Regions from separate parts of the Pedobacter sp. KBW01 genome, predicted to be linked through region 1. Evidence: riboswitches for the same ligand, from Rfam matches in the RefSeq annotation. Region 1 holds a riboswitch; the other holds the start of a gene.

Region 1 (4,435 bases):
AACCTGTCCAAAGTGTGCACCTTTATATTCGTTATATGCACCACCAAGCGTAAAGTTGAGGTTCTTTTGCGGAACATAGTTAAACGCATAGGTAACGCCATAAAAGTCGTTATCTAACCAGCGGCGGCGAATCAAATCTGTTTTGGTAATTGGCGTACCACCGGCAATAACAACCGGATTTAAGCCGTAATTTTTTAGTTGATCCTGCACACGGTATTCTTCGTAGTAGCCTGAGCCCTGGGTATAGTGTAGCGCTCCGTTAAATGAGAACTGATCAGAGAACTGTCTCGCATAAATTAACTGATAATGGTTTTGAACATAATTATCAGTTTGGTTATTGTATAAGAAACTGTTATATCTTCTTCCTGAGTTTAACAGGTTAGCTGCGTCTTCCGCGCTAAGCTCATTCCGGGCTATATAGGCATTCATGCCAGCCACATCATTTTCTAAACGCGATTGCGGAATGCCATTCCACGACTGATAAGTTTTTTCGTTACCAGAGAAAACATTTACGCGCAATAAATCCTTGTTACCATGGTATGCACCTGAAAGGAAATAAGATTTAAGTAAAGATGAACCACGATCTACATAGCCATCAGAACTGATTCTCGATAAACGGCCATCGAAACTAAAACGGTTGTTAATTAAGCCTGTTCCAACTTTTACGGTGTTTTTCCAGGTGTCAAAACTACCATAAGTGCTATTTACTTCTGCATAAGGTTCGGTTTCGCTGGCGGTAGTCTGGATGTTTAAGCTGGCACCAAAAGCACCGGCTCCATTGGTCGAAGTACCTACTCCTCGCTGAATCTGAACATTATCAACTGATGAAGCAAAATCGGGCATGTTTACGTAAAATGTTCCCTGACTTTCGCTATCGTTAATTGGAATACCGTTAACCGTTACGTTAATGCGGCTATTGTCGCTTCCCCGTATGCGGATTCCGGTATAACCAACGCCAGCACCTGCATCCGAATTAACTACCACACCTGGAGTATTCTGTAAAATAAAAGGTAAATCCTGGCCAAAGTTATTTTGCTGGATTTCTTCTTTGCCAATGTTCTTATAAGTAGTTGCCGATTTTTCGGTGGCCCTTGTTGCCCTTACAATCACTTCATCGGCCAGAAAATTCTGCGCGGTTAAAGAGAAATCTATCGTACTGTTTTGCGAAAGGGTTACTGTTTTTTCTTCAGTTTTGTACCCAACATAACTCACTACAAAGGTATATTTTCCATCAGCGAGGTTTGATAGGGTGAAGTTTCCGCCTGCATCGCTCAATACAATGGTTTTCTTATTTTTTATTTTAACGGTGGCCCCAGGTAGGGCATTACGGTTTTGGTCCGTTACCTTGCCGGTAACAGCAAGTTGTGCCGATGCAAAGAAAGGCAATATTGCAACAAGCGCTGCAAATAGTAAATTTTTCAATGTTCTTGTTTTTAGTTAAACCAACCGGAAAAAGGGGTTTCCCCGATTTTTAGTTAAACTTCCATAACTCCAATCCCTACGCCGGCATTACCCGGATCAGGTGCATGACTTTAAAATTCCAATAATCAAATTTCAATGTTCAGTTTTTGAAAATTGAATATTTTGATTTGGTTATTCAAGTCAATGGGTATGTTCTCAGCCTGTTTTTGTGTTTATTTAAACAAGGCACCCCTAATGATGGTGCAAATGTAGGGAATATTTGGCAATTCGGGCGGATATTGTGATATTATGGGGCTAAAAGTTCAAAAAATTGACGGCGTAATCGCAATATTCGAAAATTTATTATGCTGATCCAGCTAAAAAATCGTCAACTGCTTTTTTAGCATTGGCCAACCTATCATCGCCCAGGCCACTAATTACTACATAATTTGCATCGAGTGCTTTTAGTTCTTTATGCCATACTTCCATAAAGTATTCGCGTTGGTTGGGGAAATCGCGCAGCGGATCATCTTGCCAGGGCAAATCAATATCCATTAACAGATATAAATCGTAGGGCCTTTTGGGTAGGGTATCCAAAACCGATTGCGGGGTTTTGCCCAGCACTTCATCGCTCCATATTTTAACCGTTATAAAAGTGGTATCGCAAATAATAAAATCACTTTCTGTTACGGCAAGGATAGCATCTTCGAGTGCCACCTGACCATAAAACATGTTCTCCTCATCCTGTAAGGTATAATCTGTAACCAGGTTTTCGCAATAATAGCGGGCGTACTCAGGTACCCACGAAACTTTATAGTACCTGGCCAATAATTGAGACAGTGTTGATTTACCTGTACTCTCGGGACCAACAACGGCGATCTTTTTAATATTTTTATTCACGTAAATGTATTCTGACAAGGTTCAAATGTAAAAGAAAATGCCTTAAAAGAAAAAATCCGGTTGAGGAGGGCTCCTCTAACCGGATAATAAACCAAACAAACTATTTATGAAGAAATCCTCATGGCGGGTAACTAATCCGCGGAGGAAGCTTTAGATCATTGTCTAAAGTATATACAAAACGCATATATGTTCTACTTATTACAACATTATTGCCAATATTGCGAACATCACAACTTCGTGACTTAATTCTGACTTCTGAGGGCAGTTTCTTAGTGTTATTTTAACACTTATTAACATTCAGATTACAATTGTATATTTCGGCACTACTATTGTGTATAATTATTAGTACGTTTTGAATTTTGGCTGTTCATTATTTAAAACTATTTGTACTAATTGGTGTTATTTATTTTAGACAGTTGAAAATTAAAAACTAAACCAATGAAAAAGTTATGTGCAATATTAGCGCTGCTCATTGTTTTTGCCCTGGGGGCAATCGCCTATACAAATATTAAGTTAGGCGGAATTATTGGTAAAATCACTCCTTCAGATGCTGCTGCTTCTGTTTCACTTGTAGCCGGAACCGATACCTTAAAGGCACAGTTGAGCCAGGGAGTTTTCACCTTTTCTAACCTTAAAGAAGGCGTTTATACAGTTTGGATACAGGCCAACGCGCCGTACAAAGATGCTGTTATTGAAAAGGTGGCAGTGAAAGATAGTGCTACTACAGATTTAGGCGAAATTAAATTACAACAGTAGGTGTTTTAACAAAAGAAAAGATAAAAAAGAGGCAGAATAAAGGCCTCTTTTTTATTTTAAAAAAATCAGCTTAAAATCGCGCTAAAGATGTATCTTTGCATCCCGACAGAACAGTTGGGATTTTTCTTCGCAATAGCACTAAATCTCGTTGCTTTCTAAGGTTCTTAAATGAACCAATACTTTAGAATTTTAATTATTGTTTAAGCTTTATCATGCCTAAAGACACTTCCATTCGCTCAGTACTAATTATCGGATCTGGACCAATTATTATTGGCCAAGCCTGTGAATTTGATTACTCGGGTTCTCAAGCGGCCCTATCTTTAAAAGAAGAAGGGATTACCGTATCAATTATCAACTCTAATCCGGCTACTATTATGACGGATAAAGTTATCGGCGACCATGTTTACCTTCGTCCGTTAACAGTTGATTCGATCGAAGAGATTTTGCAAGAGCATATTGCTGATGCAAGTTTACCTAAAATTGATGCCGTGCTACCAACTATGGGTGGCCAAACAGCACTTAATCTTTGTAAAGAAGCAGAAGAACGCGGTGTTTGGGAAAGATACGGTGTTAAAGTTGTAGGGGTTGATGTTGATGCAATCGAGAAAACAGAAAACCGCGAAGCCTTCCGCCAGTTAATGGTTGATATAGGCGTAGGTGTTGCTCAATCGAAAATTGCCAACTCATTCTTAGAAGGTAAAGAAGCCGCTCAGGAAATTGGTTTTCCATTGGTAATCCGCCCATCATATACCTTAGGTGGTTCTGGTGGTGGTTTTGTGCACAGAAAAGAAGAATTCGATGCTGCACTTAAACGTGGTTTAGAAGCTTCGCCAACACACGAGGTTTTGGTAGAGAAAGCAGTTTTAGGCTGGAAAGAGTATGAGTTAGAGTTGTTAAGAGATAGCAACGATAACGTAATCATTATCTGCTCGATCGAAAACTTCGACCCGATGGGTATCCACACTGGTGATTCGATTACTGTTGCTCCGGCCATGACTTTATCTGACCGTTGTTACCAGGAAATGCGTAACCAGGCGATTAAAATGATGCGTGCCATCGGAAACTTTGCCGGCGGTTGTAACGTTCAGTTCTCGGTTAACCCGGCTGATGACGAAATCATCGCAATCGAAATTAACCCACGTGTATCACGTTCATCAGCTTTGGCAAGTAAAGCAACTGGTTACCCGATTGCAAAAATTGCCGCTAAACTGGCTATCGGTTACAATCTGGATGAAATTGAAAACCAGATTACCAAAACCACTTCTGCATATTTCGAACCTACTTTAGATTACGTGATCGTAAAAGTACCACGCTGGAACTTCGATAAATTTAAAGGAGCCAATAAAGAGCTTGGTTTACAAATGAAATCGGTAGGTGA
Region 2 (4,435 bases), on a different contig from region 1:
GATGCACCTGAAAGCGACAAACTATCTGAGGCAGAAAAAAACCGTGTAATGCATGTGGCACTACCGATTAACGGGCACACCATTTTAATGGCTTCTGATTGCGTACCATCTGCAGGCCATGTACTTACAGAAGGAAACAACATGTACATTAATTTACAAGCCGAAAGTCGCGATGATGCCGACAGGTTGTTTAATGGTCTTTCAGCAGGTGGAACCATTGAAATGCCAATGGCTGATATGTTCTGGGGCGATTACTTTGGCAGTTTTAAAGACAGGTTCGGTATCCAGTGGATGGTTAACTTTACCACCAACGGTTAAAAAATATGACTAGTCCTGAGAAATATAAGCGGGACTAGTCAATTTTACTCAATTCTGTTACCAAATCTTGAAAGCCAGGGCGATTTGCCACATCCGGCACCAAACAGGCATCCCTCAGTGCAGCTATACTTTCTAAAACTTTTCTGCTAATAGATTGCCTGTGCAACGCCAGTAAATCATCGAGCAGGTAACCATAGGCCAACACTTCAATGCGTTCTAATGCAAAAACCAGTTTTGCGCTAAGCTGATTATAAAAACTGGCTGCACCAAAATCACCGAACAAAGCACTTCCTTCATCATCAATCAAGGTGTTGTGCGCGTATAAATCGCCATGCATAATCCCTGCGCTGTGTAACTGATTGGCCAGCGAAGCAATTATTCTTGCAATACCTAAAACCTGTTTTTCAGTCAGTACCCGATCAGCAGGAAAAACATCGCGTGTACAACTCTCTAAACTTGGCGGATTGCCCAGGTTATAAAAATGATGCGGGATAAGTTCCATCACCAAACCTTTTTTATCTTCAGGGTGCAATGCAATCTGCCCAATCAGGTTAACCAGCCCGGGGTGAAAACCCGCAGCAATATAAGCCATCATTTCATCTTCCGGCAACCCATCGCTGGTTACATCTCCTTTAAAAATCTTAACCGCTACCTCCTGTATTTCATCACTAATGGTGCGGTTGGCTTTCGAAATCACACCCGATGCGCCTTCGCCCAATACATGGCTGATTTCCAGATCATGCCAGTTGATGGCCGAAAGTTTTTCAACAGCAGGGGTTTTACTAAAATTATTACCAGAAAAGGCAATCCACGCTAACTTAGGCATGGTGGCTATCCATTGTGGCAACTCATGCAGCTTATTTGCCGCAATACGCAACAAACCCAGGTTTTTACATCGGCTAAGCGTTTCAGGCAAAGCCACAAGTCGGTTTCCTGCCAGCATAAGTTTTTCCATGCGTGGGCAAAAGCTAATTTCATCAGGTAAGGTGGCGATGTTGTTATTGGTTAAAATCAGCCAACGGAGATTAGGGTTTAATGCCTTGGCTGGCACTGTTTCGATCTGATTAGACTTAAAACCTACAATTTCGAGCTGAGGGCAATCGGCCAGTACCTCAGGCAGCACCTTAAAATGATTTTCAGAACAAAAGAAAATCCGTAATTTCTTTAAGCGGCCAAAATCTTCGGGCAAGGCAAACAGCTTATTAAACGAAAGATCCAGTACCTCCAGTGTATCGGCAAGGTCAAATATGGCTAAAGGGAAGTGGGTCAGGTTTTCAGTTAATTTTAACGATACCGATCCATTAAGTTCACCGCTTTGCAGTTGTAATAAGGTTTGCCCCATAATGTACTTCGATTTTAATTACACGCGAAGATACCGCTATATAAGGAAATGAACACTAAACAGCGGAAACTATATTAAAATAAAAGAAAATAGATTTTATCTATGTTTATTTTCTTCAAACAATAAATTCAAACTGATAATACAATCATAAGAAGCTCATCATAAGTTTCATCGGCCCGACTCAGATTTATTTTTTATTTGCATTAGTAAATTATAGCGCTATATTTACAAAAAACTTTAGGGGTGCCTAGTGCTGAGAAATACCCTTCGAACCTGATGTAGTTAGTACTGCCGAAGGGAAAAGTGAGTGCAACATCTGTTGCCGTCTTTTCGTACCCTGTTAGGGGCAATCTCTATAGTTTTTCCAATTTTTTTTAAACATGGAAGTAACTATAAACAATCAAAACCATTTTCTTGGCGAAGCCTGTTCTATTGAACGCATGCTTAATTATCTGGCAGTTTCAGCAACCAATGGTCTGGCCATTGCCGTTAACCAAACTATCGTGCCGAAATCGAGCTGGCCTGTGCATATCTTACAGCCTGGCGATCAGATTATACTCATTAAAGCTACTCAGGGCGGATAAAATCGACGAATGATTGGATTTAAATGAGTTAATTGAAGATACAGTCCAATTAATCCTTCATTCATTCGTCAATTCTGTCATTCAATCACTCAATTATTCCCCATTCAATCATTCAGTCACTCTTCTAATATGAAACAAGAAAAAACCCCTAACGCCGAAGCAATCAGCCGCAGCCCGTTTCCGGCATCTACCAAAATATTTGTGCCCGGCAAAATCCACAATATACATGTGGCCATGCGCGAAATCCGCTTAACCGACACTAAAATCCATAATGGATTTGGTTTAACCGAGCCAAACCCGCCGGTAACGGTGTACGATACCAGTGGCCCTTATACCGATCCTAACGCGGTTATTGATGTAAGGAAAGGTTTGCCACGCCTGCGCGAGCAATGGGTAAAAGACCGCCTGGATGTAACGCAGCTCGATCAGCTATCATCGGCATATGGACAGCAGCGCCTGGCCGATAGTAAACTCGATATTTTAAGGTTTAACCATATCAATAAACCTTATCAGGCAAAGGCAGGCGCCAATGTATCGCAAATGCATTACGCCAAAAAAGGCATTATAACTGCCGAAATGGAATATATTGCCATCCGCGAAAACCAGCAGATCGATATTTTAAACGAACAGCTTGGCAACCAGCACGAGGTAATGAACCACCAGCACCAGGGCAACAGCTTTGGCGCCAATACCCCAAAAGGCTACATTACCCCCGAATTTGTACGGGCAGAAGTGGCCGCAGGCCGTGCGGTAATTCCATGTAACATTAATCACCCCGAACTGGAACCGATGATTATCGGCCGTAATTTCCTGGTAAAGATCAATGCCAATATTGGTAACTCTGCAGTTACCTCAACCATTGAAGAAGAGGTAGAAAAGGCCGTTTGGGCATGTAGGTGGGGCGCCGATACAATTATGGATTTATCGACAGGAAAAAACATACACGAAACCCGCGAATGGATTATCCGCAATTCGCCGGTGCCTATTGGTACCGTTCCTATTTATCAGGCATTAGAAAAAGTAAACGGGAAAGCAGAAGACCTTACCTGGGAAATCTTCCGCGACACGCTTATTGAGCAGGCAGAGCAGGGGGTAGATTATTTTACCATCCATGCCGGCGTATTGCTTCGTTATGTGCCATTAACAGCCAAAAGGATTACCGGTATTGTTTCGCGTGGCGGATCGATCATGGCCAAATGGTGTTTGGCACACCACAAGGAAAACTTCCTTTACACCCATTTCGAAGAAATCTGCGAAATTATGAAAGCTTACGATGTGGCGTTCTCATTAGGCGATGGTTTAAGACCGGGCTGTATTGCCGATGCAAATGATGAAGCGCAGTTTTCGGAACTCGAAACTTTGGGAGAACTAACCAAAATTGCCTGGAAACACGATGTACAAACCATTATTGAAGGTCCCGGGCACGTACCCATGCACCTGATTAAGGCCAACATGGAAAAACAACTCGAACACTGCTCGGAAGCGCCTTTTTACACCTTAGGCCCCTTAACTACAGATATTGCACCGGGTTACGATCACATTACTTCGGCCATTGGCGCCGCCATGATTGGTTGGTTTGGAACCGCCATGCTTTGCTATGTAACCCCTAAAGAACATTTGGGCCTACCGAACAAAAAAGATGTGAAAGACGGGGTAATTACCTATAAAATTGCTGCCCATGCGGCTGATTTGGCCAAAGGCCACCCGGGCGCGCAATACCGCGACAACGCTTTAAGTAAAGCACGTTTCGAATTTAGATGGGAAGACCAGTTTAACCTTTCACTTGATCCTGATACCGCTAAGGAATTTCACGATGAAACCCTGCCGGCCGAAGGCGCTAAGATTGCCCACTTCTGTTCTATGTGCGGACCAAATTTCTGCTCTATGAAAATCACACAAGATGTGCGCGAATATGCCGCACAACAAGGGCTGGAGACCGCAGATGCACTGACCAAAGGAATGCAGGAAAAATCGAAAGAGTTTACCCAAAAAGGAAGCGAAATATATTCATAAAACACAATGGAACTGATTGTAATTGCGCATCCAAAGATTTTAAAAAATGAAACCTTATTGGTAAACCAGCTTTTTGAGGCTGGTTTACCTATTTTTCATTTGCGCAAACCAGAAGCAGATGAGGCGGCGCACGGGAAATTTATGGATGGTATTTTACCCGAATACCATAACCGCATTG

Evidence for each region. A riboswitch is a leader RNA that binds a small molecule or an ion and turns the genes downstream of it on or off. The one in region 1 is predicted to bind thiamine pyrophosphate.
Region 2: linked by a shared signal. The riboswitch ahead of thiS (sulfur carrier protein ThiS) and the one ahead of DBR40_RS22290 (TonB-dependent receptor) in region 1 are both predicted to bind thiamine pyrophosphate.

Annotation. Positions count from the first base shown of each region.
Region 1 covers NZ_QAJQ01000027.1:17,051-21,485, forward strand. Annotated here, with positions in the region: gene DBR40_RS22290 (TonB-dependent receptor) at 1-1,422, opposite strand, end outside; TPP riboswitch at 1,479-1,577, opposite strand; gene DBR40_RS22295 (AAA family ATPase) at 1,765-2,301, opposite strand; gene DBR40_RS22300 (carboxypeptidase regulatory-like domain-containing protein) at 2,740-3,057, shown strand; gene carB (carbamoyl-phosphate synthase large subunit) at 3,270-4,435, shown strand, end outside.
Region 2 covers NZ_QAJQ01000016.1:31,189-35,623, forward strand. Annotated here, with positions in the region: gene DBR40_RS17140 (VOC family protein) at 1-318, shown strand, start outside; gene DBR40_RS17145 (leucine-rich repeat-containing protein kinase family protein) at 353-1,660, opposite strand; TPP riboswitch at 1,890-1,977, shown strand; gene thiS (sulfur carrier protein ThiS) at 2,041-2,244, shown strand; gene thiC (phosphomethylpyrimidine synthase ThiC) at 2,374-4,257, shown strand; gene DBR40_RS17160 (thiamine phosphate synthase) at 4,264-4,435, shown strand, end outside.